One region of the Fructobacillus tropaeoli genome, then DNA from elsewhere that is predicted to be linked to it. Evidence: riboswitches for the same ligand, from Rfam matches in the RefSeq annotation. Region 1 holds a riboswitch; each other region holds the start of a gene.
What was found. A riboswitch is a leader RNA that binds a small molecule or an ion and turns the genes downstream of it on or off. The one in region 1 is predicted to bind thiamine pyrophosphate.
Positions count from the first base shown of each region.

Region 2: another riboswitch for thiamine pyrophosphate. It lies ahead of FT12353_RS02645 (ECF transporter S component); the one in region 1 lies ahead of FT12353_RS07240 (solute carrier family 23 protein).
Region 3: another riboswitch for thiamine pyrophosphate. It lies ahead of thiS (sulfur carrier protein ThiS); the one in region 1 lies ahead of FT12353_RS07240 (solute carrier family 23 protein).
Region 4: another riboswitch for thiamine pyrophosphate. It lies ahead of thiW (energy coupling factor transporter S component ThiW); the one in region 1 lies ahead of FT12353_RS07240 (solute carrier family 23 protein).

Region 1 is NZ_BOJU01000005.1:44,800-49,011, forward strand. Features, by position in the region: gene trpB (tryptophan synthase subunit beta) at 1-545, shown strand, start outside; gene trpA (tryptophan synthase subunit alpha) at 538-1,332, shown strand; TPP riboswitch at 1,561-1,664, shown strand; gene FT12353_RS07240 (solute carrier family 23 protein) at 1,787-3,103, shown strand; gene FT12353_RS07245 (LuxE/PaaK family acyltransferase) at 3,096-4,212, shown strand, end outside.
Region 2 is NZ_BOJU01000002.1:109,680-113,891, forward strand. Features, by position in the region: gene FT12353_RS02635 (energy-coupling factor transporter transmembrane component T family protein) at 1-377, opposite strand, end outside; gene FT12353_RS02640 (ATP-binding cassette domain-containing protein) at 374-1,783, opposite strand; gene FT12353_RS02645 (ECF transporter S component) at 1,796-2,353, opposite strand; TPP riboswitch at 2,435-2,525, opposite strand; gene FT12353_RS02650 (FAD-dependent oxidoreductase) at 2,633-3,973, opposite strand; gene FT12353_RS02655 (MerR family transcriptional regulator) at 4,180-4,212, opposite strand, start outside.
Region 3 is NZ_BOJU01000003.1:7,409-11,620, forward strand. Features, by position in the region: gene FT12353_RS04090 (MFS transporter) at 1-742, opposite strand, end outside; gene FT12353_RS08505 (hypothetical protein) at 760-945, opposite strand; gene FT12353_RS04095 (thiazole synthase) at 963-1,733, opposite strand; gene thiF (sulfur carrier protein ThiS adenylyltransferase ThiF) at 1,737-2,390, opposite strand; gene thiS (sulfur carrier protein ThiS) at 2,396-2,593, opposite strand; TPP riboswitch at 2,721-2,810, opposite strand; gene FT12353_RS04110 (YueI family protein) at 3,066-3,440, shown strand; gene FT12353_RS04115 (replication-associated recombination protein A) at 3,509-4,212, shown strand, end outside.
Region 4 is NZ_BOJU01000001.1:97,373-101,584, reverse strand. Features, by position in the region: gene FT12353_RS00475 (SDR family oxidoreductase) at 1-393, shown strand, start outside; gene FT12353_RS00470 (2-keto-4-pentenoate hydratase) at 861-1,682, shown strand; TPP riboswitch at 1,882-1,987, shown strand; gene thiW (energy coupling factor transporter S component ThiW) at 2,265-2,771, shown strand; gene FT12353_RS00460 (HAD family hydrolase) at 2,831-3,487, shown strand; gene FT12353_RS00455 (thiamine-binding protein) at 3,484-3,783, shown strand; gene FT12353_RS00450 (YjjG family noncanonical pyrimidine nucleotidase) at 3,848-4,212, opposite strand, start outside.

The DNA.
Region 1 (4,212 bases):
TTCAGGACCAATTGGGACGCTTACCCGATAAGGTTATTGCCTGTGTCGGTGGTGGTTCCAATGCCATTGGTAGTTTTGCCCACTATATCGACCATCCTGAGGTGGACTTGATTGGGGTGGAAGCGGCCGGCAAGGGCGTTGATACTGATTTGACGGCGGCGACCATTGAAAAGGGCCGGTTGGGTGTCTTTCACGGCATGAAGTCGCTCTTTTTGCAAAATGACAGTGGCCAAATTAATCCGGTTTATTCGATTTCGGCTGGGTTAGATTATCCAGGAGTTGGGCCAGAACACGCCGCCTTGGCAGCCGAACACCGGGCCCAATATGTTGGTATCACCGATGATGAGGCCGTGGCTGCCTTTGAGTACATTGCCAAGCAAGAGGGCATTATTGCTGCCATCGAAAGCTGCCATGCCGTGGCCTACGTGCAAAAATTAGCGCCAACATTGCCAAAAGACCAGGTCATTGTCTGCACATTATCTGGCCGAGGCGACAAGGATGTGGCCGCGATTGCCAAGTATCGGGGGGTTGAAATTCATGAGTAAAATTAGTCAGACCTTTAAAAACCATAAAAACTTTATTGCCTTTGTCACCGCTAATGATCCAGACATGGAAACAACTGTTAAAAATGTTGTGGCCTTGGCTGAAGGCGGGGCCGACGTGGTTGAAATTGGGATTCCTTTTTCCGACCCAGTCGCCGATGGTCCCGTTATTCAGGCGGCCGATTTACGGGCGCTGCGTGACCCTGATTTGCCGATTGAATCGATTTTTGCAGCTGTAAAGGAAATTCGACGGCAAACAGCAGTGCCGTTGGTCTTCTTGGTCTATCTAAACGTTGTCCTCCAGTACGGCTATGAGCGTTTTACTGCCGACTGTGAAAAATTCGGTGTTGATGGCCTGATTATCCCCGATTTGCCCTATGAAGAACGAGGGGAATCGGCTCCCTTTACTGACAAGCACGGCTTGGATTTGATTCCGTTGATTACGGTGACGTCTGGTGAGCGCATTTCAATGATTGCCAAAGAAGCGACCGGCTTTATCTATCTGGTTTCTTCTTTGGGGGTGACGGGTACTCGCGAGTCCTTTGCTTCTAATTTAGCGGAGGTTGTTGGGCAAATTGAGGCGGTCACGGATGTACCGGTGGCCATTGGCTTTGGTGTCCATACTGCCGACCAGGCACGGACAATGGCGGAATTGGCCGATGGGGTCATTATTGGGTCCGCCTGTGTCCAGATTGTGGCTGACAATGGTCAAGAGGCACCGGCAAAGTTACAGGCATACGCCGAGGAAATCCGTGCTGCCGTTGATGACGTAACGGTCGAAGAGGCTTAACGGTCGAAGAGGCTTAACGGATTAGTCAAAAGCAAGTACCCCTGCTAACACCTAAACCGGCTTTGTGAGTGACTTTAAAGTTAATGGTGTTGCTGAGTGGCTTTGCTTACTTTTGGTTGGTTCGTCTATTGCCTTTTGTCGTTAGTGGGCTAGATTCGAATTTTTTGGATTAATAGTGCATTATATTTGTTCTAATTTTAAATTTCATGCTATACTGAAAAAAATTAATTAATTCGCAAGGGGAGCATCACGCTGAGATTAGACAGAAATGTCTTAGACCCTATGTACCTGATCTGGTTAATACCAGCGTAGGAATGCAACTAATATCGTTAACAAGGGTCATTTTTTAAGGGCTTTTTGGTTGAGGTTGAATTCATCATGAATTCAACCTTTTTCTTTTGCTGGTAAAGACTGTTCAGGGTGGATTGATGAATTAAATTTTAGGAGAGAAAAAATGATTCAACAGAACCATCAGCAGCAAGAAAGTTCCCCGGAAGAGGTACCATTAAGCACCGGTCAGATCCTATTGATTAGTATTCAACATATCTTTGTTTCCAATGTCTGGCTGGACCCGATTTTTGTTGCCTCAGCTGCGGGCCTCTCGTTAGCCCTGTCGACGAACTTGATCAGTGCTATTTTTTTGGCATCTGGTCTCGTGACGATTTTGCAGGCTTCAAAATTAGCGCGGCTGCCGATTGTGCAAGGACCCTCAGCGGCCTTTGACGCCTTAATGATTAGCGCTGGTAAAACTGGGGGCTTGCCAGCCGCCGGTGGCGCCGTCTTTCTCAGTGGCTTTATTGTTTTGCTGATGTCGTTATTTGGCTGGGTTCATCGCTTAGCCAAGAAGCTGACACCTGCGATTACCGGGACCATTATTTTTTTGGTCGGCGTTTCGCTTTCAAGTTTTACAATGTCGGAATTATTAGGGGGTACGCCCGGAACAAAAGGCTTCGCAGCACCGAATGTTTTGCTGGTGGCCGTGGTGACCACTTTGATTGTTGTCTTGGGATCGTTGTTTGGCCGCGGTTACTGGCGTAAGTTTTCCTTTTTGTTGGCCCTGGTAGTCGGCAATCTTTTGGCGGCCAGCTTGGGGATGATTGACCTGTCAGGCGTCAAAAGCCAACCGCTCTTTGGCTTACCACGGTTGTTCCCATATGGACTATTTCGTTTTAATTGGGATATTTTCTTGACCTTCTTCATCGCTTATTTAGTGGCGGTGGTTGAAGCTTTGGGTGTTTATGAAGCATCCGCCGATGTTACCAAAGAAGAATTAAGCTCAAAGCGTATTAGCCGTGGCATTGCTGGTGAAGCGGGTGGTTCAATGCTTTCCTCTTTGATTGGTGGTTTCCCAACAACCGCTTTTGCCCAAAACTTAGGGGTGATGAAGTTGACGGGGGTTCATTCTCGTAAGCCAATTCTATTGGCCGGGGGATTGCTGATTTTACTAGGGTTCGTGCCTAAGTTTGCGGCAGTTCTGGCTTTGACTCCAGCACCAGTGATTGGTGGAATGTTTTTGCCGGCAGCGGCGACTTTGTTGACGACGGGCTTTGCAACCCTGCAGAAGGCTGATAAGAGCGAAGCAACACGGATGAGTATTGGTTTGTCTTTGTTGTTGGCCATTGCCTTGCCATCTTATGCAAAGGGCTTTTCAGGTATTTATCAGTCACTCTTTTCAAATAGTATTTTAGTTGGTGCCCTGTCGGTTGTGACTTTGCATATCCTATTAATTGTCATACCAGGATTTTTTGGAAGGGAAAAGAACCATGAGTGATTCAGTTGCAGCGATTCAAGAAGAAATTCTGAGTTTTATTGATCAGCACCAAGTCATGGACGGCCATCATGAAAGCGATGAGGATTTTAACCGGCTGGCCCTCGATTTATTTCAATATCAATTTGACCATAATTTACCCTATAAAAAATATGCGCAACAACAACGAAAAAGTCCGTTAATGGTTCATCGGTGGCAAGATATTCCACTCATGCCGATTCAGGGATACAAGAAGTTAACACTGTCGACAACACCAATTACGGCGGACGAGGCCGTTTTTATGTCGAGTGGGACAACGGATAAAAACCACCGTAGTCATAGCTACCATCCAACTTTTGCTGTTTGGAATGAATCGATGAAGGCCCCATTCAAGCAGTACGTCCTTCCAGACGTTGATCGAATCACGATTATCGGTCTTTTCTCGGATGAAGAACACTTAGCAAATTCTTCTTTGGCTCATTATGTTAGTCACGCCATTGCCGAGTTTGGTGACCAACATAGTCGAGCTTACGTCAATCAAGACGGTATCGATTACCAGGGCGTGGTCGCTGCTTTGAAGGCGGCAGAAGAGGACCAGCGTCCTGTGATGTTATTAGGGGCTAGTTTTTCCTACGTCCATCTTTTGGATTATCTAAAACAGCAGAAATTAGTCTTCCACCTGGCTGAGAAAAGTCGGATTTTTGATACTGGTGGTTTCAAGGGTCAGTCGCGTCAAGTTAGCGAAGACCAGCTGCTAGCTGATTTGGAAGGAACCTTTGGCGTCAGCCGTGATTATTATTTAAATATGTATGGCATGACGGAAATTAGTTCACAGTGCTATGACCAGAACCTGTGGCGCCTCAACCAGGGGTTGGAGCCAATTTATAGTAAGCAAACACCGGCTTGGGTTCGTGTCAGAATTTTAGATACCGATACCTTGGAACCAGTTACGCCGGGTGAAAAGGGGGTTTTGGCTTATTACGATCTTTCAAACTGGAACTCATGTTTGGGCATTTTAACAGAAGATTTAGCAGTCCAGGATGAAGCTGGCTTTACCTTGCTCGGTCGAATCGCTGGGGCGGAGTCGAAGGGGTGTTCGATTTCGATTGATCAACTACTGCAAGCCAATCAGG
Region 2 (4,212 bases), on a different contig from region 1:
AAAATTCCGTAGGTAAAGGTCGCCGACATCTTCAGGTTTTGGCGCAGTGAGGCCAAGAGGACGTACGGTGTCATCCCCATTGTCAACCAAGCCCCAATAAAGATAAAGACGAGAACTCGACTCCCCATCACCAAACCAAAATGCAAGTTTTCTGCCGCCGTTCCCTGACCATACAGGTAAAAGGACCAGAACGAACCCAAAACCGGAATGATAGCGATGGCCACGTAGAGACCAATCTTCTTAAGGGGTTGGCGCCGGATCAGCAATAGCAAAAAGGCAACCGAAAAGAGGACAACGTTTAGCGTTACTGATTTGGTCAACGAAATTTCCAACGAGATCGCCAAGGCCAAAATCATCCGTTGTGTGGCGTTCATCATACGAGCACCTCCTCTTGGTAGGCCATCGCCGTTTGTTCATAGCGCAAGTGACGGTCAACAATGTTGACCAGGTCCCTTGTTTGGTGAGAAACAACCAAAATGGTCAATCCGAGCGCCTGTTGGCAGGTCTGAATCAGGTTCAAAACGACTGCCACCGACTGCTCATCCAAGCCCGCCAGCGGTTCATCTAAGAACAGCACTTGTGGTGCCATGATTAGCATCAACAGCAATTGCAATTTCTTCTGCTGGCCACCCGAAAGCGTGTAAACCGACCGGTCACCCAATCCCGTCAAATGCAGGTCGGACAACCACTGGTTCAAGACCTCTTTTGTCCAGAAATCAGCGTGGTGGCTCTTGGCCATCACCTGGTCAAGTTCCTCATCAACCGTGATGTTTAAGAACTGGTCGGATGCTGACTGGAACAGCAGACCGACCTGGCCAAAGTAGAGACGCGGTTTCCAGGCGTGAACTTCTTGGTCCTGGTAGGTCAAAGAACCCTCATAGCGGTGGAGTCGTGCCAGCGTCTTCAGAACGGAAGACTTGCCGACACCATTTGGACCGGTCAGCAAGGTAATCCCCTTAGCAAAGATTTGCAAGATATCCTGGTCTAAGACCAACCGTTCTCCGTTTTGAATCCGCAGGTTATCAAAGCGATAGGCAGTATCTTGTGCTTGGTCGCTGAAAGCGACCGGCTTTAAGGTTACCGTCTGCTTTTGATAATCATATTGGCTCCAATCATTTTCAGGAACCAACACCAAGGCCTTTTCTTTTAGCTGATAAAACTGGCTGATTTTATCGAAATATCCGGCCGGGTCGTGGTCGGAAACAAGAATGCCGTAGCCCTCCTGGCTCAACTGTTGGAGCAAAACCTGGAGGTCTTCTCGCGATTGGCTATCGACAGAAGCAAACGGTTCATCCAGCAACAGATAGTCGGCCCCCAGGGCCAACACTTCCGCCAAAGCAACCTTTTGCATTTCCCCACCGGACAAAGTCACAAAGGACCGGTCGATAAAATCAGTCAGACCAACCTTTTCCAATGCCCAGGCCGTCTTTTGATCAATTTCGTCCTTATCCAATTCGAGGTTTTCCAGTGCAAAAATAAATTCTTCCCGCACCGTTGGCATGGCAAACTGGTCATCGGGATTTTGAAAGAGCAAAGCCACGCGCTTGGCTCTTTCATTCGCCTTCAGTGTGGCAATCGCCGCTTGATCAATTTCAATTTCACCACTAACCTGACCACCATATTGGGGGTAAAGACCCGCTAAAGCCTTTAACAGAGTTGATTTTCCTGACCCGGAAGGCCCCATTAACAGGGTCAGGGTCTTTTTTTCAAGCGTTAAATTTAAATCATCAATGATGGCTTGGTCACGATAAGCCACCGTGAGGTTTCTGGCAGTTATTGCCATTTTTTGTCCTCCTTATTCGTGGGACAACAACTTTGACCGATCCAACAACTTGGCAATCAAGTGTACCAAGACACCTGAGAAGAAGAAGATTGATAGGTAACGAACGATGAACAAAGCGACTAACAAGCCCAACTTGTAGTGGATATAACCTGACTTAAAGAGGTCCCAACCAAAGGTAACAACTGTTCCAGTCAAAGTTGACAACCAAAGACCAGCAAACCAGTTCTTATAACCCGTCAAGGCGAAACCAAGTTCAGAACCGATTCCTTGGATAAAGCCTGACAAGAGCGTTCCAACTCCATAAGAACCACCCAAGAACATTTCACCGGCAGCCCCGAGCATTTCCCCGATAAAGCCTGCACCAACCTTCTTTAAGATGTAAGAAGCCAATGGTCCGGCCATCATCCATACACCAAGCGTGATTTCATTCGTAAAGGCTTGCAACCCAATCACGGCCAAGCCACTGTTAACGATTTGGTAAACCGGATCCATAATCCAGTAAATGACCGAGAAGATAATCCCAATCAAAGCCAGCAAAATCACGTTTTGTAGCGTCCACTTTTGTTTCATTATTCTCTCCTTTGCGTCCAGGGAAACAAGAAGGCATGAAAAAACCACTCGCCTGGGCAGAGTCCAACACGGGTGGTCATAAAAAACTTGTGTGGATCTTCCTTCGTCGGTCTTAGCCTAACAGGTTCAATGGGTTTAATTCTCAACCAAAATGGTACCCCAGATCGCTATATTCAAATTTACTACTTTATTAGCTTACACTGTCTCTGGCCTTTATGCAAGGGCTTTCAAATAAAAAAGCACTCGGTTTAGTGCCCGAGTGCTTGAAAAAGCTGATTTTTACTTGTTTGCCTTGGCAACGGCAGCCATGGCAACTGATGAAACATAGTTGACTGGTTGACCGAAGTTTGGCTGGAAGAAGAAGTCCGTCATTGACAATTGATCAATTGTCATGCCGTTTTCGATTGCCAATGAAACCACGTTGGCAGCTTGTGAAATGTCATGCTTTGACAAGAAGGCAGCACCAACAATGCGGCGAGTACCCTTTTCCCAAGTCAATGAAGCCTTAACAGGCGTTGTTGACAACATGAAATCAGGACGGTAGTCTTCTGAAATTGTCACAGAATCTGCTTCAACACCCTTACGAGCTGCTGATTGAACAGTCAAACCAGTTGAAGCGTAAGCCATTTCGTACAATTCAACAGCTGATGTTGCTTGTGTACCTTGGTAAGCCATCGTTGGTTCTGCAATGTTCTTACCAACCAAGATTCCTTGACGAACAGCATTGGTTGCCAATGGAATGTAGTCATCCTTTTGTGTTGGGTTGTAGAAGACGGTTGCTGAATCACCGGCAGCAAAGACATCCTTGACAGAAGTTTCCATGAACTTGTTAACCTTGATGGCGCCGTTTGGCAACATATCAACTTGGTCACGGAACATCGCAGTGTTTGGCAAGAAACCGATACCCAAGATGGCAATGTCAGCTTCGTAAGTACCCTTATCAGTAGTAACCTTGATACCATCAGCAGTGTCTTCAAATCCTGAAACCATCTGACCAAGCGCTAACTTAACACCATGGTCTTCATAGGCCTTTTGGAAAACAGATGAGAATTCAGGCGCTGTGTTGTTGGCCAACACGCGGTCCAAACCATCAATCAAGGTGACTTCCTTATCGTTAACTGACAATTGTTCTGCCAATTCGGCACCGATATAACCGGCACCAATAACGATAATCCGCTTGACCTTTTCAGTCACTTCCTTCAAGGCGTTGGCGTTATCCCAAGTCTTTGAATCAAAGACCTTGTCAGAATCGATTCCTGGGATACGAGGCTTGATAGCGCGTGAACCAGTAGTAATGACAATCTTATCGAAAGTTTCTTCTGACTGGGCACCAGAAACCAAGTCCTTGATGTTCAAAGTCTTTGCTTCCAAGTCTGCAGCTTCAACAAGCGTTTGCATGTGCATTGAAATGCCCTGCTTAGCCATTGAATCTGGCGTTTCATAAAACATCTTGTCAGTTGATGAAACATTGTCACCAATCCAAAGGGCGATTCCACATGACAAGAAAGAAACTGTTTGATTCTTTTCAAACACGTGTACCTCAGCGTCTGGGTGGTCTGCCTTAATCTGCTTAGCGGCAAACACGCCGGCGTGCGTCGAACCAATTACTGCAACTTTCATTAAAAGTGCCTCCTAATATATAGCTATGTGAAAATTGTAATTAAAGTTTACCAATAAAACAGCGTTCTGTCAATCACTTATCCAACAGTTTTCAAAAAAGTATCAAATAAAACAAAGGGACAAATAAAGTCGTTCTAATTTATCGAAAATTCGTTTTTCCTCTCTAAATCAGACATCTTTACCAGTTATCAAACGATTTCAGCGTTCTATTCTAAACGATTCTCCGCCTGACGCATGTG
Region 3 (4,212 bases), on a different contig from region 1:
CCAAGGCTGATAACGGTACAAAAAGGTATAGAAACCGCCTGGCATGTGCTGTTTGATCTAATTTTTTTGCCAAAATTAAGGCACTTGGAATGGCAATCAAGGGCACAATCGAAGCAATCAAACCGACAAAACGTTGGTCAATATTTTTCATTCCCAACAAAAAGGTCGGTAACCAAGTTAACATGGCAATTTGGCCATAAATCGAGCAAAACAAAAGCCAATAAGCACCGATTAGCGGCCGCTTAAAGAATGGTCGCCAAATTTTTGGCGCTAATTTTGCTGCTAACGACGAGATGAGTGATTGCTGTTGGCCACCGCGTGCATTCACCGACTTTCCCCCATACCGAATTGACCGGCCCTCTTTAGGTAAGCCATACAGGTACAGGAAACCGACCATCACCGTTGGTAAGGCAATCACTAAAAAAGGAGTTGACCAGTGGTCCTGATTTTGAATCACCAGCGTACTGGCCAGTAAGGTACCCAGAATCTGTCCAACACCCTGCCCGCTATTAATAATGGCCATGCCCAAAGTTGCATGGCGGTCACTAAGGTTTTGATTAATTAATCCATAGGCTGGGCCGTAAAAACTACCCTGCCCTAGGCCTACCAGGGCCCGCACCAGTAGAAAAAGAGTAAAGGTTGGCACGATACCCGAGAAAAAAGTCATTGCCGCAAAGAAGATAAAGCCCAAAGCGACGATAGCCTTCTTCGAATGACCGTCCGCTAGACGTGAAAACGGCAACTGACTAACCGTGTAGGTTAAAAAAAAACAGATGAAATCAGTCCCAATTCAGCATGGTTCAGACCAAAAGATCGTTGAATTTCCGGCATCACTGGATTTAAGATTGTCCGATCGGCATAGATAAAAACCCAACCAAGAAAATTAATCAAGATGATTTTCTGTGCTAATGATAGATGAAGCCCTGCCCGTTTCGGCTGGATCATGGTCGTTCCTTTCCTTTTTAACCAAGGCTCACGCCTGCCAATGGTGATGATGGTGCCGCCTTTTTCGTCAATACTCGTCCTGGTTTGGCCAGGTAGGCCTTGCGACCAGCTTCAATCGCTAAGTGAAAGGCTTCGGCCATCAGAGGAATGTCCCCCGCTGTTGCCATTGCCGTATTGGCCATGATGGCATCGACACCCATTTCCATGGCTTCGGCTGCTTGACTTGGACGGCCGATTCCGGCATCCACAATAATTGGCAGGTCAATCTCGTCAACTAAAATTTGAATCAAATCTTTGTTCGAAAGCCCTTTATTAGTACCAATTGGTGCGCCCAATGGCATGACGGCAGCTGCACCTGCATCGACTAATTGCTTCGCAATATTGAAATCAGGCAAGACATAGGGCATGACGATAAAGCCTTCTTTGGCCAAAACCTCGGTTGTCTTTAACGTTTCATAGTTATCGGGCATCAAATACTGTTTATCAGGAATCACTTCTAATTTGATAAAGTCACTCCCACTCAGTTCACGAGCAATTCGCGCCATCCGGATTGCCTCCTCAGCGTTCGTGCACCCCGAAGTGTTTGGCAAGATGGTTGTCCCCTGTGGAATAAAATTTAAAATATTTTCCTCAGCTACACTCGTTCGGCGAAGAGCCATCGTGATAATTTCCGCTTTGGCATGGTTAACCGCTGAGTCAATCAACTCGTATGAGTACTTACCAGATCCCAAAATAAAGCGTGATTCAAACTGATGGCCACCGATGACCAATGGATCATTTGTCGACATTTTTTACTCCTCTACTGTCTCTTTTTCTAGAATTAAACGTAGGATTTGGTTCGCCTGGTGCCCCGCACAAATCAGGACACGAGCGGCCATCAATCCTTCTGCTCCCTTGGTCTGGCCATCACCACAAAGGTAAACATGGTCACTTTGCCGGACGGTTTGAATTTGATTGGCATCGTGAACACCAGCTAAGCCATTGCCCATCACGATTGGTGTCTCTGGCAAAACTTCTTGCGCCCGTCTTAACAGCATTGCTTTCGCATTTTGATCATCAAAGGCTTCACAGATGATATCAGCACCGGTAAAGAGGTTCAACACATTGCCCTCCGTCACTCGTTCCTGCCAAGTCGTCACCTCCACAAAGGGGTTAAACTCCAAGATGTTTTGCTTCAGGGCCAAGACTTTTGGTAAACCAACCTGGCTTAATTTAAACTGCTGACGGTTCAAGTTACTATGCTCAATTTCATCAAAATCAATCAAGGTCAAATGACCAACCCCGGCCCTGGCCAGCGCAATGGCAATATTTGATCCTAGTCCTCCCGAACCGGCAATCGTCACATGGGCGGCTGCCAACTTCTCCTGACTGTCAGCCACATTGCGATCCTTCATTTTTAGGTAGACGGATTCCACCGCCTGACCATCAATTGCAATCGTTGTCATTTTTTCTAACCCCCACCTACAAAGGCAATAATTTCTACTTTGTCGTTCTCAACCAGCACCGTTTCAGCCAAAGCCGCTTTCGATAAAATTTGACCATTGAGTTCGACAACCACGTTTTCGTGATGACTGTTTTGCTCTTCAAGTAGACTCAAAACCGTTACACCTGCGACGTTGTCCATCTGTTCGCCATTAATTGTCACCATCTTTTTTCTCCCTTCTGGGTCCGACCACCGAAAAATCAGTTTTTCATGCCAGCCACTACCCACTTTTGTTAAAAATTGAACAAAAAAAGCTGTTTCCACGTCAAAAACGCAAAAACAGCTTTCAAAAAAACTATCATCACTATCTTCCTACGCAGACGTTAATCTAATCAGGTTCAATGGGTATAATCTCAGCCAACCGGCACCCCAGATAATTCGTATTCAATTTTCGAAATCAATATAACATGGATTTTTTAGCCTGTCTACTCAAGAAGCAGGACAAAATTCCACTGGATTTACTAGACCAATTCTAATAAAATTTTCATCGTTACTGATTTTTCATTAGCGGCAATCAACAGACTAGGTCAATCCACCGACAAATGTTGGATAACACCCGAAAATAGCAGACAAGCCTTTAATCTCTACAGCTTTTTCCGTATAATTGTCTGTAGTAAAGTAATTGGAGGATAACCCAATGGATGATGTTAACAGCCGTTTAGAACAGGGGCAGCAAGGTAATGGTGGTCCCAAGATTAACCCTGATGAACAGCGCCTTTACCTAGGCACTTTTCGTGAACGAGTAGTCGCGGCCGTTAAAGAATCAAAGGCCGACGATAGCCAAGTTCAAGATGAACTCAAGGCACGGATGGCCAACTGGCCGGATACGACCTTACTGATTGACCAGGATGCTTGTGGTGATGCCTACATCAACTACTTGCAAATGGCCGTCAGCACCAATCACCCCTACACCCTTCTATCCGATTTTGAAAGAACAACACAAACTGATGACCCCTACGCGGTCGTTCTTGCGGCAAAATCAGCCGTAAACCAGGAATCAATTGACCTGTAACCTGACGAAGCCGGTTTCAACCGGCTTCTTTTTTATCAAGACAAAGTCACACTGATAAAGGAGTCTTCATGCTCGGACAAAAACCACTGGCCTACCGGATGCGGCCAACAAAAATTGAAGAAATCGTTGGTCAAGAAGACCTAGTCGGCGAAAATAAAATCATTTGGCGGATGGTGGAAGCCAAGCGTCTTTCCTCGATGATTCTTTACGGTCCACCTGGAACCGGTAAGACTTCGATTGCCTCGGCGATTGCCGGTTCGACAAACTTTGCCTTTCGGGCCTTAAACGCGGCGACCGACTCGCAAAAGGACCTGCAGGTCGTTGCTGAGGAAGCAAAGATGTCAGGGACCGTCGTCCTGCTTTTAGATGAAATTCATCGTCTCAACAAAGTCAAGCAAGACTTTCTCCTCCCCCACCTCGAATCGGGTGCCATCATCTTAATTGGTGCAACGACGGAAAACCCGTACTTAAACGTCACGCCAGCTATCCGTTCCAGAACCCAAATTTTCCAAGTCCACCCTTTAAGTGACCAAGACATCAAAAAGGCCATCAAACGGGCACTAACGGATAAAGAAAACGGTCTTGGCAACTATCAAGTGAACCTAGCCGACGAAGCCCTCACCCACCTTAGCCAGGCAACCAACGGCGATCTTCGCTCCGCCCTAAATTCCTTGGAATTAGCGGTCCTTTCGACCAAGCCGGATGCAGGTGGGGTTATCCAAGTGACCCTGGAGGTCGTTGAAGAAACTAGCCAACGACAGGCACTCGTAGC
Region 4 (4,212 bases), on a different contig from region 1:
GTTGATTTGGACGGCGCCATTAAAACAATGATTGCTGCCAAAAAAGCTAGTGTTGCCCACTATGTGATGGTTTCAGCTGCTGGAGCAGATGACCGCAGTCGGTGGTCTGCATCCGGTATTTATCATTATTTTATGATGAAGCACTATGCTGATTTGTATTTGCAAAATTCCGGTTTGGATTATACGATTGTTCGCCCAACGCTGCTTTTGGACACTGCTGGTACTGGCAGGGTTTCATTGAGTGTGGACTTTGCTGGTCCCAAAGAAGATTTGCAAATTTCGCGAGCAGATGTTGCTGCCTTTGTCACAGAAGTATTAGCTCATCCTGAACAATCAGCCAATCAAATCTATGATTTAACAACTGGTCATCAGAACATTCAAAGTATTTTTTGATTTGAAATGAAACCGAGGGGAAATCCTTGGTTTTTTATTTAAATTAAAAATAAATGATAAAAGGGTTGACATTCGCTCATAAAGTTGTAAACTACGAATCAACAGATAGAAAAGACAAGCGATAATAAGAACTGTCTGAGTGAGAAAATGATTAGAGAGCGCCTGTTTGGTGAAAGGGCGTCATTTTCAAACTCAAAGACGATCATTCTTTAGCTAGCGGACTGAAATCAGTAAGTCTTGCTCGGTTGGTACCGTTATCAAACCGGCGTATCGCCTTTTTTGGCCGTACGTTTGAGGTTGGACTTTACCGTTCAACAAATTAAGGTGGTACCGTGCGTAAGCGCCCTTAACAACGATTTTTTTCGTGGTTAAGGGCGCTTTTTTATCTGCTGATTTTTTAGAAAAGGAGGGCACCGTGAAGTTTCGTACCGTCGTGAGCTGTTTGTATACTGAAAGGAGCATTAATTATGACAATGACTGAATTGAAGACCAAGGTAAAGGTAGTACCAGCAAAGCAAGAGGACAAATTGGCGCAGGCCCTCTATCATGCTTATCAAGAACGTCAACCGCTTGAGATGACGGAATGGGAGAAGGTTGTCAGTGATGATCAAACTGCCTATCAAGTGCAAGACCAATTGATGGAATTGAAAAATCAGCCACTTGGGGGTTACAAGGTCAGTTTGACTAGCCAAGAAACGCAAGATATGTTCGACTCAAACGAACCATTGTATGGGGCTCAGGTGCAGAATCATTTTGTTCAGTCACCAGCCAATCTTTCGTTGAAGAGCGATTTGTTGGACCCATTGGCAGAGGTGGAATTGGTCTTCAAGGCCAAGGAAGACTTGCAAGTTACCGATTCTTTGGAAGATTTGCGTCGTAAAACGACTGTAGCAGCTGGTGTGGAAGTACCTGATGCCCGGTTTACGGACTGGTTCCCATCGTTGAGCAAGTACTTAGTCATGGCAGATGCAGCGGTTGGCGGTTTTGTGGTTTATGGACCAGAACGAGAAAGTACATCTTTGACCGTTGCTGAATTTGAGGATGTGAAGGCCCATTTGGCCCATAATGGCGAAGTGGTCGCTGAAGGAAGTTCAGCCGAAGTTTTGGGTAATCCACTTAAATCGTTGCAATGGCTAGTTAAAAAATTGGCAGCGCAAGGAAAGACCTTGCATGCGGGGGAACGAGTTTCCTCAGGAACCTTCCTATTGCCCCCACATCTAACGGAAGGAACCTGGACAGCTAGCTTTAACCATGATTTTGCAGACGTTGTGGTGGAAGTTAGTAAATAAACAAACAATTTTGAAATATCAGACAGAATAGTTGTCTTTTTTCGCTAAAATGAGTATAATCATTCTCGTTGGGCAATGAAGGTTGCCATCATGTTGGTCACCTTCATTGTTCAGTCACCCATTTTAGCGGTTCCAAATTGTTTGTTTCAGTGAACAACAATTGGCCGTACCAATAAATTGGGCGGCCTTTTATTTTGAATAAAATCGATCGGGGAGTTTGTGTAACAGACTGAGAGGATGGTAAACCATTGACCCGAACACCTGAACCGGATAATGCCGGCGGAGGAAATCGTATCACTTTTGTAATCGAGGACTCCGTTTTGGGGTGCTCGATTTTTTTCTTTCAAATCAGAAAGGAGTGGTAGTGAACAATTCACGGTGATGATGCCGTGGCGGGATGAAGGGGAGCGCCTTGATCCTGAAAAAACAGCGATGGGAAGCCGTGTTCCGGCGTGAGAGGAGACCAATTAGTCTCGACCGAACTTTCTACTAGACAGGGTCTGCCTGACTGGTTTAACCGCAAGAGTGGGAAAGGAGCGCTGTTTTTCGCTACCCCACTGATTTTAAAAGGAGCGTTTTCAGATGAAGACACAGAAAAAATTATCAACGAAGAAGATGTTAGTGACGGCCTTGTTGGCTGCTTTGGCCTATGTTTTAAATAGTTTTGTCTATTTCCCGGCAATGGCACCTTTCCAACACTTCGTTGATGTCTTAGCCGCCGTTTTGGTGGGGCCATGGTATGGCTTTGCTAGTGCCTTGATTTGTGGTATTTTGCGAATGATGTCCGGTCGGACGATTCAAGCCGTGACGGGTGCTATTTTTGGCCCCATCCTTGGCGGTTTGATTTATCGTAAAACCCACAACCTTTACCTGGTTTTCCTTGGTGAAGTGATTGGAACGGGTATTTTAGGGGCGTTGACTTCTTATCCATTGATGAAGATTTTCTATGGCTTGGACGTCCACAAGTGGTATTACTTTGTGCCATATTACACACCAGCTGCCATTGTCGGTGCTGGAATGGGATTGGCAGTGGTTCTGATTTTTCAGAAGACGGGACTGCTTAAGCGGATGCAAGCGAGCTTGGATTAAATAATCACGGTCAATCAGGGCGGTTTTGGTAATAGGGTTGGTAAAGGGGAGAGTGAGCGATGAGCGGTAAGGAATATCTGATTTTTGACCTCGATGGCACATTAGTTGATTCCATGCCTTTTTGGGAGAATTTAGCCACTGAATTGCTTCACCGACATGGCATTGACCAGTTGCCAGCAGACTTGCATGACCGGATTCAAACCATGACTTTGACGGATTCGGCCGTCTTTATACAAGAGTTATTTGCGTTACCGGTCACAGCAGAGAGCTTGGCGCAGGAGATGCGAGCTTTGATGGACCAACACTATCGAAATGATATTCCGCTTAAGGTTGGCGTGTATGCATACTTACAAAATGCATACCAATCTGGTCGCAAAATCGTTCTGGCAACCGCTAGTAGCTCGGTGTTGGCCAAAGACTGTCTACGTCGTCTGAAACTGCTGCCATTTTTTGACTTTGTTTTTTCCTGTGAAGATGTTGGGCAGGATAAAACGCAACCTACAATTTACCAGGCTGCTGCACGGTATTTTGGCCAGCAACCGAACAAGATTTCAGTCTACGAGGACGCACTGTATGCGGCTTCAACTGCAAAGAGGGCGGGTTTTCATTTGATTGGTGTCTACGACCATCAGTCAAAGAAAGAGTGGACTGATTTACAAAATTTAGCAGACGAAACGATTGATTTTGCGACTGTAGTAAAAGGAGAAAATAAATGAGTGCAAGTGTAGCGATTCAGGTTTTACCAGCGGCCGAAAATGACCAAGAATTGTGTCGGATGGTCGATGAGGTGATTGCTTATATTCAGAGTACTGGCTTACGTTATGAAGTTGGCCCCTTTGAAACAACGATTGAAGGCGATGATTATAATCAGTTGATGGATATTGTCAAAGAGTGCCAACACGTGGCTGTCCGAGCGGGTGCCAAGAAGGTTTCTGCCTATATCAAGGTTGCCTATCAGCCTGATGGTGAGATCTTAACGATTGACCAAAAGATTGGTAAGTACCAAAAATAAAAAAAGTCAGACCTTTGCGGGTCTGACTTTTTTTGAGCTGACGATGATAGAATCGCAGCTTTCATTATTGCAAGAGTGCTTCCAATGTTGGCAAGTCCTCAACTACCTGGGTTGGCTTGATTTCTGCCGGGCTTTCTTTGTGATTAGGATTAATCCAAATCGTGTCGAGTTGATAATTTTGACCACCCATGATGTCGGACGTTAAGCCGTCCCCAATCATCACCGTATTTTCCTTGGTCATTTGTGGGTTATCTTGGAAAATGCGGTCGAAGAATGCTGCGTCGGGTTTAGAAGCACCAATCATTTCAGAAGTGAAAATTTGGTCAAAGTACTGGTCTAAGCCAGTTTCCTTGAGGCGAAGGCGTTGAGTAGCGTCTTGGCCATTCGTACCGGCGATAATCGTATATTGATCTTGCAGGTGTTGCAAAA